Regions from separate parts of the Pradoshia sp. TA40_28 genome, predicted to be linked through region 1. Evidence: predicted binding sites of a transcription regulator. Region 1 holds the regulator's gene; each other region holds the start of a gene.

Region 1 (3,610 bases):
CCTTCACGAATCATAGCTTGTGCAAGAACTGTTGCAGTAGTTGTACCGTCCCCAGCAATTTCATTTGTTTTGCTTGCTACTTCCGCAACTAATTTAGCACCCATGTTTTCAAATGCGTCTTCTAGCTCGATTTCTTTCGCGATTGTTACACCATCGTTAGTGATAAGTGGAGAACCAAATTTCTTTTCAAGAACAACGTTACGTCCTTTTGGTCCAAGTGTAACTTTTACTGTATCAGCTAATGCATCAACCCCACGCAACATAGCGCGGCGAGCTTCTTCACTAAATTTAATATCTTTTGCCATACGAAAATTACCTCCTCAAAGTTTTTAGTATGTTATTTTTTAATCGACATTTTAATTAAGCAATAACGGCCAAAATGTCGCTTTCACGTAAAATTAAGTATTCTTTACCTTCGAATTTAACTTCTGTACCTGCATATTTAGAGAAGATAATATGATCGCCTTCAGATACTTCCAATCCTACACGCTCACCATTCTCAAGGACACGGCCTGTTCCTACCGCTACAATTTTGCCTTCAGATGGTTTTTCTTTGGCAGTGTCTGGTAACACGATGCCGCTTGCAGTTTTTTCCTCTTGTGCGACAAGTTCAATCACAACGCGATCTCCTAGTGGCTTTAACAAGTAAAACTACCTCCTTAAAGTTATCTCCATTTTTATTAGCACTCTTTAACGTTGAGTGCTAACACAATTTATAGTTTAAATAAATAGACAATGATTTGCAAGTGATATAAGTTAAAATTTTTAAATTTTATCATCATTTAATTATCTTCCCCAAAACGAGTTAAAATATCCTTTTTTATATAAATATGGTAGTGGAGTCAAAGGAAAATGTTTCGTGATTGTAACTATGAGGTAAAAACGGTTAAAATTAAAGATATACGTTTTTGAACATATATAAATGATTAAGGGAGCTTTTTTGATTTGAAAAAACATTATTGGTCAATTTTAATCACCTATATAGCTATGCAATTTTCTTCTATTCTTGGAGGGCCATTAATGTTGGCCTACTTCTCGAACACAGATATTCCCTTGGAACGGGCGAGGATATTGGCAGCGGGGTATTGGATTGTAATAAGTTTCATTCTTGCCTTCATCATTACTCTATTTCTTTTGAGACATGAAAGAAATAATAGAGACATATCTGATCGCGCAAGTGTTGGAGCATCAGTCGGATGGGCTATTGGTGGGATATTCCTAGCCTTGTTTTCACAATCCCTTGCAGGTACCATTGAACAAACTATGGGCATTCCAACTGGCTCTGAAAACACACAAAATATTCTAGCCCTAATTGAGGCCGTGCCGGCTGTTATAATCGTCAGTTCAATACTGGGGCCCATTTTAGAAGAAATTGTTTTTAGGAAAATTGTATTTGGTACCTTACATAAACGATTGAACTTTTTCCTAAGTGCGTTAATCAGTTCGCTTATTTTTGCTGTGGCTCATATGGAGTTTGTCCATATCCTGCTTTATACGGCAATGGGATTCACATTTGCCTATTTATATGTTAAAACAAAGAGAATCATCGTTCCTATTTTTGCTCATGTGGCTATGAATACACTAGTCGTAATCGTGCAATCAGTTTTAAAAGAAGATATAGAAAAATATATGGAAGAGCTTAATAAAGTTCAAAGCTTTATCGGAGGTTTATTATGAGACGTTCACCCTTGTATATGGCAACAACTTATTTAATTTTAGGTGCTATTTTTATCTTTTTCGCTGTTCAAAATGTATCACGCAGCGGTTGGGATTTCTTCACCTATTTCTTAATTATACTAGCCACACTAGATGTTGGTTCAGGAATCCGCTTATTAATGATTCATAAGCAAATTAAAAAAATGAAAAATGAAAAACCAAAGGAATAAAAAAAATCTCGAAGGTATTAACCTTCGAGATTTTTTTATTCTGATTCTTCCGTGTTTCCAGATGGATAATGTTTAAGGAAATAAACTAATGATTGCAATTCTACTGCAAGGTCAATATGGTGAACCCGAATGCTGTCAGGCACATTTAGTCGTGCCGGCGTAAAATTCAAAATAGCCTTGATGTTCGCGGATACTAAACGGTCGGTAATCGATTGGGCAACCTGCGAAGGAACCGTTAAAATGGCTACTTTAATATCTTGCTTAGCCAATTTTTTCTCTAAATCATCCATATGGAACAGCGGAACATCTCCAATCAAGGTTCCTACTTTGTCAGGAGAAACATCAAACGCCATTTCAATCTTTGTATTATTATTTTTCATGAAATTATAGTTTAAGAATGCTGTACCCAGGTTACCGACTCCAATCAGAGCAACCTTTGTAATTTCATCTTGATCCAAGGTCTTTCTAAAAAAGGATAATAGATAATTTACATTGTAACCATAGCCCTTTTTGCCCAAAGCTCCAAAGTATGAGAAATCTCTTCTTATGGTGGCTGAATCTACTTTTACAGCCTCACTTAACTCAGCGGAAGAAACTCGTAGTTTTCCTGATGCGTGTAAATTCTGTATGAATCGATAATATAATGGCAGTCGCTTGGCTGTAGCCTGCGGTATTTTAGTATTTTCCTGCAAAATGAATTCCCTTCTCCCTTTTCTATCTAGTCAATCAGTATTCCATATGATCAAGTTGGCTTTGCTGGTCCTAATTGGTTATATCCCCAAGCCATACCTTCATCTAACACTTTGCTCAAACCCATAAACAGTTAATGAAGCGGCTAAAAGCGGCTATTAAAGCCTCTATTTCAATATCAGTACTTACAGTGGAACGAATAATTTTTATTCTTGTTAGCGTCTTTCCCAAAATCAAATCAATAACTATTTCCTTTTCATGCAATTGGGTGACACATAAGAATTATATCAGAAGTTTTCTTTGTTGCCATAATTCCTGCTATCCTGAGCCTATTCTTATATATTTATTTTATGGATTCGTTATATTATCGCAATTTCATCTATTTAGTAAAACAATAGGATTATGCAACAGGAATTCTGATTATTTCTTACAACTACCATACGAGTTTTTCCCTTATTTAAAATAGGGAAATAAACTCAAGGTTCTTCTCCTATTCCTATTTTATAATATTTTAAATGTTTTTGGTAATTTTTGTGTGGACGTTCACAATTTTTCTATTAAGTTGCAGTGCTTGTCCCCTGTAGGCTACACTTAAGGTATGTATTTTCTGAGGTGAGAATAATGATTATTTTACAAGTTAATAATGTATCCAAATACTATGGTGCTGAAGCAATTTTATCTAATATTAAGCTCGAAATTCAAACGAAAGACCGGATTGCTCTTGTTGGCAGAAACGGTGCAGGTAAATCTACCCTGCTTAAAATCATTGCCGGGCACCTTTCACATGACGGCGGAGAAATCTATAAACCTAAGGAAGTTTCGATTGGATACTTGGCCCAAAATACAGGCCTACAATCAGATCGTTCTATTTGGGATGAAATGATTTCTGTTTTTGAAAGCTTACAAAAACAAGAAGCTGAGTTAAGATCCTTAGAAAAATCAATGGCTGATCCTTCTGTCTATAATGATGAACAAAAGTATAATCGGGTTTTAAAAGACTACGACCGTCTGCAAGAGCAATTTAAAAATTCTGG
Region 2 (3,610 bases), on a different contig from region 1:
GGTGCTCTCATTTTTAAAATGGTAACGATAAAGTTAATACCAGTTAACAGTGTCCCAATACCGGCAATTTGAATCGCAATACTGTAGTAGTTATTCCCTACAGTGGGGCTGAATTCTATACCTGCCAGTGGGAAGTAGGCTGACCAGCCGGCATCCGGTGATCCCCCAATAACGAACGAAATGTTAAATAGCATTGCTCCGGCAAAGAATAACCAGAAGCTAATTGCGTTTAAATAAGGAAAAGCAACGTCACGAGCCCCAATTTGAAGAGGCACTACAATATTCATTAAACCAATGATAAATGGCATTGCCATAAATAAAATCATGATAACGCCATGTGTTGTAAATACTTCATTATAATGCTGCGCATCAAGGAAGCCGCTTTCTGGTCGAGCCAGCTGTCCACGCATCATTAAACCGTCAATACCTCCACGGAATAACATGACTAATGCACAGAGAATATACATAACACCAATACGTTTATGATCAACGGTGGTGAGCCATTCATCCTTAAGCCAGCGCCATTTCTTAAAATAGGTTAAGCCGATAACGATAGCCAGGGACACAGCGACAATACTTACCATTGCACCATAAATTAACGGGCCACCATGTACTATAAATTTATCCCAATCCAAGGTAGTAACTCCTTTCTTATAAAAGCTTTAATTTTAATGATTTGAATGATCTTCGTGTTCTGAATTGCCTTTTTCTGTGTCTTCATCAAAGATATTGTCTGCTTCATCGCTCTCGTTTGATGGAGATGGTTCAGAACCGCCGTTGTGGTGTCCTTCAGGTGGAGGACTGAAATCCAAGTGAGTAGAAGAATAGGCTTGTCTGCCGACGTGTGCTGTATCAAGCAGTTTTTCAAATTTTTCTTCTGTTAATTTACCTTCATTTGCTTTCACATCACTAACCCATTCTTCGAAATCATCCGGAGTCATAGATAGTGCTTCAAAATCCATATGGGCGTAGCCTTCGCCACTGAAGTTTGCATTTCTTCCCATCATGGATGCTGGTGTTTCAGCTACAAAGTTTAGTTTAGTTACCATGTCACTCATGGCATATTTCTGACCGCCAAGCTGTGGAATCCAGAAGCTTGTAATTGGTCCATATGAATATAGACGGAATTCTACGACTCTATCAGTTGGAATGTTTACATAGTTAACCGTTTCAATACCTTGTTCTGGATAACTAAAATGCCATTTCCAGTTTGAAGAAGCTGCATAGATTACCAATGGTTTTTGATCTTCATAGCCTTTTGGTTTTCCTTCTACTTCAAAAGTAGTTTTCACAGTAACTACTGCTAAAATAGCTACAATGATAATCGGAATGATGGTCCATGTTATTTCAAGCGCTTTGCTGCCTTCCATATGAGGAGGCTCGTAATCTTTTGGAGCTTTGGATGCACGATATTTATATAAAATAACGATAAAAAGTACATAAACTATAATCACAACAGCTGCCATTAAAGCCATTGAGAAAAGAATGGCATTAGATTGTGTTTTCGCTACAGGACCGTTTGTGTCAAATACAACCCAGTCACATCCTGCTAACATAAGAATAGACGCCATCATGGAACTTAAAAGTGCCCATTTTTTATTCATATTTTTCCCCTTCCTAATGTAATAAGTAAATTTGAGCTATGTAAGGAAAATTGATGTAAATCTGCACACTGATGTAGTTATAATTTCCCTTGCTTGTAGCTATTTAGGTATAATTCATACATTTGCCATACCCCTGATTTTCAATATAATAACTGAATTTCAAAATTACAAATATATGAAACCAAAAGAAGAGATGGAAATCTCCAATTATGACAAAGTTGTGAACAAATTAACATTTAATTATATTATTAGAATTAAATGTAAAAATACTCGTTTGAAAGTTACATTTTAGGCGAATACTAGGTTACAAAATTTGAAAGTGCCTATTATACAGAAAAAGACTTTCGATCAGTATCTAAAAGGCTTAAACTTATGGATAAAAGTAGAAAAGTAAAACGGGAGTTATATAATGAAAGAAAAAGAGTATGATAATTTATTACATATAAATACGATCGGCGATCAAGCTGGATTTTATCATTCCCTGCATTATCACCGGTATGAACCAACACCGTACTGGATCTTGGAAAGATTATTGGCTGAGTACGACATTAAAAGTGACGACCATGTCGTGGATTTCGGATGCGGAAAGGGAAGGTTAAATTTCTTTCTTCATTACAAAACTGGAGTATATATAAGCGGGATTGAAATGAATGAACAATTTATTCATGAAGCTAAAGAAAATCTTAAGAACTACACATACAAGGGGAAAGAGCGTATTAAGTTTCACTGTTGCCTGGCTGAGGAGTTTGAGATCCAGCCAACCGATAATCGGTTCTATTTCTTTAATCCTTTTACGATTCAAATTTTCCGCCAAGTTCTTAATCGTATCCTGTTATCCGTTGAAGAGACATATCGCGAAGTGCATCTGATATTGTATTATCCATCTGAGGATTATATATACTATCTAGAAAACCACACAATATTTGAACTGTATAAAGAGATTATTTTGACAGAAGCGAATCCGCTTGAAAGAATTCTTATTTATCGGCTTGCTTATTAATTAGAGTAAAGGAATTCAAGTGGAGAAGCCTTTAGTCACATATAGTTCGAGTGAATATAAGGAAAGTATGTGAAGCGGTATCCTCGAAGGAGATTGGAGAATAAATAAAGTGTAATAAAGCTGTATCTCAACTGGAAAAGAGTCGGGCTCAATCAGAATTTGGAGCGCCTGCTCTTTTTCTCGATAAAGCAAAGAAGGTTTTTGACCAGGGGATATCTGGAATATTGATCGTCATGTGATACTATAGATTTAAAGTAGAGACATAAAATACGACATCCTATAGATAAACCAATTTGGGGGGCAAGACGTATGAATCCATATATGAAAGTCGCTGTAGAAGAAGCGTACGAAGGAATCAAGCAAGGGCATGGCGGACCGTTTGGAGCTGTTATAGTCAAGGATGGAACGATCATTGGTAAGGGCCATAACAGGGTGATTAAGGAGCTTGACCCAACCATGCATGGAGAAATTGTTGCCATTAAAGAAGCATGCCGTCAGATAAATCACTTTGATTTATCTGGAGCAGAGCTTTATACAACGGCTGAACCTTGTCCAATGTGTTTAGGAGCCATACTTTGGGCCGGCATAACGAAGGTTTATTATGGATGCGATCGATTAGATACGGATAAGATTGGTTTTAGAGATGATATTTTTTATAAAATGATTGATGGGAAGCTATCGTATGATTTGCTCCAAGTTGATCATAAAGAATGTGATGAACTATTCAAAGCATATCAAGTAATGGAGAATAAAGTGTCTTATTAAAATCTCTAAACTTTTATAAAAAAATCAACTATAACTCTCGGTTAGATAGAATACCGTCATTTCTAATCTAGTCCTAAAGGAGAATGCATATGTCAGGTAGTTCTCATGTTATTCCAACTAATGATTTCAAGAAAATATTGTTAGAACGCCGTTCCATCAAAAGTTATGATCCATCGGTGAAAATCAGTCGTGAAGAAATGACTGATATAATTAGCGAAGCGACACGAGCGCCATCTTCAAC
Region 3 (3,610 bases), on a different contig from region 1:
TCATTTTTGCTAAATATTGAGTTGAATATTTTTCAAAGTAAATTTTAGGCGGCAATTTGAACCATTGCATATTATTACGTCGTTGTGTCATCTTCTTCACGTTAATTAGGTGAGTAGCTGATACGTTCTCAGAAACTGAGTTATTTCCATAAGAGCCACAGCCCAGTGTTAAAGATGGGATGAAGGCATTATAGATATCACCAATTCCCCCTTGAGCAGATGGAGCATTGACAATGATACGGCAAGCCTTCATTTTCAAGCCATATTCCCGTTGGATCTGCTCATCTGTGCTATGAATAACGGCTGAATGTCCAAGTCCGCCAAGGTTCAGCATATCCATACAAGCACTGAATCCCTCTTCTGTAGATTTCACGCGGATACAAGCCAATACCGGGCTTAATTTTTCACGAGATAAAGGATATTCTGGACCAGCACCCTCAATTTCGGCAATTAAGATTTTTGTATGCTCCGGTACTTTAATTCCAGCCATTTCAGCTATATCAGTAGCAGATTTACCAACAATATTGGCGTTAACAGCGCAAGTACTTTCATTAATAACAAGACCTTCAAGCTTCTTCAATTCTTTGCCATTTACAAAATAGCAGTTATTTTTAATAAACTCTTGTTTAACCTCTTCATAAATTTCATCATCGACAATAATCGCTTGCTCAGATGCACAGATCATCCCATTATCAAACGATTTGGATAAAATGACATCATTGACTGCACGTTTTAACTTAGCTGATTTTTCGATATAGCATGGTACGTTACCAGGACCAACACCTAGTGCCGGTTTACCTGTGGAATAAGCTGATTTAACCATTCCTGCTCCACCTGTAGCCAGTACTAACGCAATATCTTTATGATTCATCAATTGCTTGGTTGCTTCAATTGATGGATATTCAATCCATTGGATGCATCCTTTAGGTGCGCCGGCAGCCACAGCCGCATCATGTAGGATTTGTGCTGCCATCTTCGAGCTTTGCTGTGCGGATGGGTGGAAAGCAAATATGATAGGATTACGTGTTTTAATCGATATTAGGGCTTTAAACATAGTAGTGGAAGTTGGATTCGTAACAGGCGTAACCCCGGCAACAATCCCAACAGGCTCTGCAATGTCCAGTACACCTGCTTGTTCATCTTCATATATAACACCAACGGTTTTATCATATTTAATACTATGCCAAATATATTCAGTTGCAAATATATTTTTCGTACATTTATCTTCATAAATCCCTCTTCCAGTCTCTTCTACTGCCATTTTAGCTAAAAGCATATGTTGGTCAAGACCGGCAATCGCCATTTGATGAACAATATCATCGACTTTTTCCTGATCAAAGGTTTCAAATGTTCGAAGGGCAGATTTTCCATTTTCAATTAACGCTTCAATCATCTCAGACACGGCAAGGACTTCTTCTATTTGTTCTTCTTTAATACCCATTTTTATTTCCTCCTTGTAGAAAACCATTTGCTGGTCACTAATAGTCCCACAGGGATAAATAGTGTCCCTATTAGCGAAAAAAATTTTGGCGTACTATCTAACAACTAAATACTATCAGATTATTCAAAAATAATCTGTAAATAAATTGTGAACACCTTAACCTATATCTCGAAATATTTGTGAAACATTTCACATACTTAGTATATTCTCATTGTAAGCAGATGTCTATCTTTTACAGCTGATTTTTAAAATTGAGTCCTTTATCCTAGGACTTTACTATTCGGTTTCCTCTCTTTCTTGAAGCAACAGAGTACGACTATTAATCAAGTGTTTATAGTGGACAATAAAAGAATCTCAAGTAAAGTAATTCTTATATAGACTAGAAAGGAGAACAAATCTAATGTACAAAAAAGCACTCATACTAGTAGGCTTGTTTTTTTCATTAGCTGCCTGCTCTTCCGACAATGAAGAATCTCAAAAGCCTCAAACGGAAGAAGAAAAAATATATGCTAATAATTGCGCTTCCTGTCATGGTAATGCGTTAGAAGGATCTGCCGGTCCAAAGTTAGAAGATATAGGAAGTAAAATGAGCAAAGAAGAAATCCTGGAAATCATCAATAATGGCGGGAATGGAATGCCATCGGAGTTAATTCAGGGGGAAGAGGCAGATAAGGTAGCTGCATGGCTTGCGAAGAAAAAATAAAGGATGCAAAAAAGGATCAATCGGTCCATTCTCTTTATAAATTTTAGAAACTAGGGTTAAAAAGAAAGCAAGAATTATAAGAAATGCCGTCACCATATGATGACGGCATTTCCTATTGTTCTGTATATTCTTTTTGTCTATCTTGTATAGAAAATTGTTGTGACGCTAAACAAATCTGATTATCATACATTTTTTGAGCCATGACTTTCTTTACTAATAAGGCTGCGTCTAAATAATGTTCATCATCCACAGTAGCCTTAACGGAGAATCGATAGCCAAAGGGGCTGCTATCTAAAGAAGATAATCCATGGACTTGATAGGGTTCAAGATATTCATTGTTTATATCCGTTTTGAGATAATAGAAATACTTTTCGTTAAGCTCAACACAGGCCTCAGCAAGTAACTCTTCTATTTTAGCAGGGTTCTCTTTGAAACTAACAATTACACTCTCAAAAATCCTTCTTTTTTCAACATTTCCATTCTCAACCTTGCGGATTTCACCATTGGGTACAGTCATTAGCTTTCCATTCACTAAGCGGATTTTCACCACTCTAAATCCCATTTCCTCGACCGTTCCACCGTCTATCTCCCCATTCACATGGACAAAATCCCCACGCTGAAATTGTTTTTCAAATATCATGAAAAACCCGGCTAAAAGATCAGTCATAATCTTTTGGGCCCCAAGCCCCACTACTATTCCTAATACTCCACCAGCCACAAGTATATTTTTAATATCTACAAATGGTTTAATCATAGCGAGAATAATAATAAAAAAGGCTAAATAAGTAGACGTGTTTCGTACGACAGATTCAATTGTTTGTTCCTTTTTCTCACTAAGAAAATGGGTATGTTTAAAAAATTTGTGCAGAATAAACCTAACCAAATAGATTAATGCATACGTGATTATAACTGTATAAAGAATAGATAAGCCATAACTTTTAAGTTGAGACCAGTCAATATTGATAGTATTTTGTATTCTATTAAAAAAATCCATTTCCATCCCCCATTTAGCATCAAGCTTACTAAATTCTACTAAAAAACTCTGTTGTTATCCAAGTATAGCAGAAGGATCCTTATAATTAATTCTAACTTCTTTGCTTTTCTTAAAAAAAAGAATCCGAATTTAAATTCGGATTCTTTCCTATATGTGAGATTTTGTTGTATCAGTATTAACCGATAGAACCTTCCATCTCAAATTTAATTAATCTGTTCATTTCAACAGCGTATTCCATTGGCAATTCTTTCGTGAATGGCTCAATGAATCCCATAACGATCATTTCTGTTGCTTCTTGTTCTGAAATACCGCGGCTCATTAGATAGAAGAGCTGCTCTTCAGATACTTTGGAAACTTTCGCTTCATGTTCAAGAGAAATATTATCATTGTGGATTTCATTGTATGGAATAGTATCGGAAGTCGATTCATTATCCATAATAAGCGTATCACACTCGATATTGGAACGTGCTCC
Region 4 (3,610 bases), on a different contig from region 1:
CATCATGGGGGCCAATATCGGGACAACCATAACGGCCTTTATTATCGGTATTGATGTCGGTGAATACGCTTTGCCAATTATCTTTGTCGGTGCATTTCTTTTATTCTTCTTTAAAAACCAGAAGCTACACAACTTCGGTCAAATCCTATTTGGATTCGGGTTATTATTCTATGGCTTAGAGCTAATGAGCAGCGGGATGAAGCCACTTCGCTCCTTCGAATGGTTCCATGATTTAACTGTTAGCTTAAGTGATTATTCAATACTAGGCGTTCTAGTAGGAACTGTCTTTACATTACTCGTACAAAGTTCCAGTGCGACAATCGGTATTCTTCAGGGATTATTTGGTGAAGGGCTTATTGATCTCCAAGGTGCTTTACCCGTACTATTCGGTGATAATATCGGAACAACCATTACTGCTCTTCTTGCGTCAATTGGTGCATCAATTGCAGCTAGACGCGCAGCTTGCGTACACATCCTTTTCAATGTGTTTGGAACCATCATCTTTATGATTTTGCTCGTACCATTTACCGCTCTTATCAATTGGTTCCAGCAAACGCTCGGTTTGAATCCGGAAATGACAATCGCCTTTGCACACGGAACGTTCAACATTACGAATACACTGATCATGATTCCATTCATCGGTGTATATGCTTGGGCAGTTACTAAACTCATCCCAGGAAAAGATACTGTGATTGAGTATAAACCTGAGCATTTAGATGAAAGAATCATCGACCAATCTCCGTCCATTGCACTTGGACAGGCTAAAAAGGAAACATTGCGAATGGGCGAGTTTGCGATAAAAGGATTGGAAGAAACGTATAACTACTTGTTAACGAATGATACTTCTTCATTAAATACGGGTAATCAAATTGAAGAGGCTCTAAATAATTTGGATCACAAAATAACAGATTATCTTGTTAAAGTCTCAACAAGTTCATTGTCTGCCCATGAATCAGATGAACATAATATTCTGATGCATACGATCACAGATATTGAGCGAATTGGAGATCATTTTGAGAATATCCTCGAATTTGCAGAGTATAAAAATGCAAATAAAGCAACATTCACTGATGAAGCGACAGAAGGCATGTCTCAAATGTTCACTACTACTATTGAAGCTGTTAAAGAAGCAATCGCAGCCATAGAACATAACGATAAGCAAAGTGCATACAAGGTGCTTGAGTTGGAACGCAAAATCGATAAGATGGAGCGCCAATTAAGAAAGCAACATGTTATCCGTTTAAATAATGGATCCTGTTCTGCACAAGCAAGCCTCGTTTATGTTGATATTTTAAGTAATCTCGAACGAATCGGCGACCATGCTAAGAACATTGCTGACACAATTATCGGTGAGCAAGAATAAAATAAAAAGTAGACTCTCCTCGGGGAGTCTACTTTTTTATTCCATTCATTATTCCACTATTATAAAACCTTCTAATAAAACCTCTAAAATCGATTCATTCATCTTCTAATAAACAGGTAAAACCTACCCAAAATAGATGATTTAACAGAATTTACACTATCAACATAGTGAAAATAGTATTTTTTAAAATTGGAAACGCTTTCTTAGAGCAAATCGTTTTGTGAATGTATACACAAGGAGTATGCTTAAAGTAGAGAATTTATGGTTATATAATAATAACTAATTTAATTTTTTGCTATAACAAACAGAAATGGGGTATTTGCTATGTCAGACACATTGAAACAGCAAGTAGAGACACAATCTTCTCCAGTAGCTTCACAAGAAGAGTTGCTCTCTCAATTATCAAAACCAGAAGTTCAGGAATCATTAATTACTCTATTAAATCAATTACCACAATTAACTGAAGTTGTAACAGCATTGAACAAATCTTATGAAATTGCACAATCCCTAGCTACAGATCAAGTATTGGTGAGTGATTTTGCCAATACTGCGAAGGAATTTGCAGAGCCTGTTACGAAAACAGCCAAAAATATTGCTGCCAATGCAATAGAAGCAAAAGAAAGAGCAGAACAAAGCAAAGAAGTCGTCAGTGTGTTTGGTTTGATGAAAATGCTTAAAGATCCGCAAATCCAAAAGGTTCTTCGTTTTGCCAATGCTTATCTTCAAATAAGCAACGAACGTTCTAAATAAATACTTATTCATTTAGTTTATAAGCACTTATTATATGATTTTTGAAAAATACTGGGTTTAAAAATACTACAAACAAGGGTGGAACATATCATGGCACAAGAAATTGTTATCTTAGGAGCAGGATATGGCGGTCTTCTTTCAGCATTGTCTGCACGTCAGCATTTAACTCCTGAAGAAGCTACTATTACAGTTGTTAACCAATATCCGACACATCAAATTATTACTGAATTGCATCGTTTGGCAGCAGGCAATATTAGTGAAGGCAGAATTGCTATGCCATTAGATCGTTTGTTTAAAGGAAAAGACATTAATCTACTTATCTCTAAGGTTGAATCTATTTCAGCTGATGAAAGAAAGGTAACTCTTTCAAGTGGAAAAATCTTAACTTATGATAAATTAGTCGTTGGTTTAGGCAGCCAAACTGCTTATTTCGGCATTCCTGGTCTTGAAGAAAATAGCATGGTCTTAAAATCAGCGGATGATGCCAATAAAATTAACAAGCATATCGAAGATCGAATTAAAGAATATGCAAAAACGAAAAATCCAGCAGATGCAACGATTGTTATCGGCGGTGGCGGACTAACCGGTGTTGAATTAGTTGGGGAAATTGCAGATACGACACCTAAAGTTGCTAAACAATATATGGTTGATCCTTCTGAGCTTAAATTTATTCTAGTTGAAGCAGGTCCAAAAATTTTACCTATGCTTCCAGATCATTTAATTGAACGTGCTATGACAAGCTTAGAAAATCGTGGAGTTCAATTCTTGACTGGACTTCCTGTCACAGGTGTAAATGGAAATGTGATCGATTTAAAAGATGGACAACAAATTATCGCCAATACATTTGTATGGACTGGCGGCGTACAAGGTCTTCCAGTTGTCGGCGAGTCCGGTTTAGCTGTAGATCGTAACCGTGCAACGGTTAATGAGTATCTTCAATCCACATCACATCCTGATGTTTACATTGCTGGTGACAGTGCAGTTGTCTTCCCTGCTCCTGGTGCAAGACCATACCCGCCAACTGCACAAATGGCTTGGCAAATGGGCGAATTGATTGGATACAATATTGCGGCTTCCATTAAAGGTACTCTTCCTGAAGTATTTGCTCCAGTAAACTCAGGTACATTGGCAAGTCTTGGTCGTAAAGACGGTGTAGCCGTTATTGGCGGCAATTCTACGCCATTAAAAGGCTTACCGGCTACATTGATGAAAGAAGCAAGTAATATCCGTTATCTATCACATATTAAAGGGTTATTCAGCATCGTTAATTAATACAATTAAAACTCCTGTCCGCTAAGTAAGCAGACAGGAGTTTTTTATTGGCTTTATATGCTGCAATATATCATTCTTCTAAGATCAGCTGCAAATTACAATCTATGTTCACTTATTGCCGTCTAAAAATTCACCAATTGATTGATTAAAGGCTTCACTATATTCCCAGAACATCAGATGTCCACCGAGGACTTTAATCTTTGATTTAGGTGAAATTTTCTCCGT

Evidence for each region. The regulator Rex, encoded in region 1, represses fermentation and respiration genes when NADH is low (regulators of the CRP and FNR family bind a similar motif). The targets are predictions, from matches to a motif close to TTGTGAAATATTTCACAA.
Region 2: qoxA (cytochrome aa3 quinol oxidase subunit II) is a predicted target of Rex. The motif match lies at 1,823-1,840, and genes of this name have one in related genera.
Region 3: adhE (bifunctional acetaldehyde-CoA/alcohol dehydrogenase) is a predicted target of Rex. The motif match lies at 1,619-1,636, and genes of this name have one in related genera.
Region 4: AC58NB_RS12780 (DUF1641 domain-containing protein) is a predicted target of Rex. The motif match lies at 1,582-1,599, and genes of this name have one in related genera.

Annotation. Positions count from the first base shown of each region.
Region 1 is NZ_JCATZO010000016.1:4,911-8,520, reverse strand. Features, by position in the region: gene groL (chaperonin GroEL) at 1-305, opposite strand, end outside; gene groES (co-chaperone GroES) at 361-645, opposite strand; gene AC58NB_RS16070 (CPBP family intramembrane glutamic endopeptidase) at 946-1,677, shown strand; gene AC58NB_RS16065 (YdiK family protein) at 1,674-1,886, shown strand; gene AC58NB_RS16060 (redox-sensing transcriptional repressor Rex) at 1,922-2,581, opposite strand; gene AC58NB_RS16055 (cyclic pyranopterin monophosphate synthase MoaC) at 2,833-2,898, opposite strand; gene AC58NB_RS16050 (ABC-F family ATP-binding cassette domain-containing protein) at 3,198-3,610, shown strand, end outside.
Region 2 is NZ_JCATZO010000009.1:90,087-93,696, forward strand. Features, by position in the region: gene qoxB (cytochrome aa3 quinol oxidase subunit I) at 1-635, opposite strand, end outside; gene qoxA (cytochrome aa3 quinol oxidase subunit II) at 669-1,604, opposite strand; gene AC58NB_RS13120 (methyltransferase domain-containing protein) at 2,014-2,604, shown strand; gene AC58NB_RS13125 (nucleoside deaminase) at 2,914-3,369, shown strand; partial or broken gene AC58NB_RS13130 (nitroreductase family protein) at 3,453-3,610, shown strand, end outside.
Region 3 is NZ_JCATZO010000010.1:64,888-68,497, reverse strand. Features, by position in the region: gene adhE (bifunctional acetaldehyde-CoA/alcohol dehydrogenase) at 1-1,441, opposite strand, end outside; gene AC58NB_RS13700 (c-type cytochrome) at 1,842-2,144, shown strand; gene AC58NB_RS13695 (mechanosensitive ion channel family protein) at 2,257-3,138, opposite strand; gene sufB (Fe-S cluster assembly protein SufB) at 3,314-3,610, opposite strand, start outside.
Region 4 is NZ_JCATZO010000009.1:9,581-13,190, reverse strand. Features, by position in the region: gene AC58NB_RS12785 (Na/Pi cotransporter family protein) at 1-1,363, shown strand, start outside; gene AC58NB_RS12780 (DUF1641 domain-containing protein) at 1,688-2,113, shown strand; gene AC58NB_RS12775 (NAD(P)/FAD-dependent oxidoreductase) at 2,204-3,385, shown strand; gene AC58NB_RS12770 (hypothetical protein) at 3,494-3,610, opposite strand, start outside.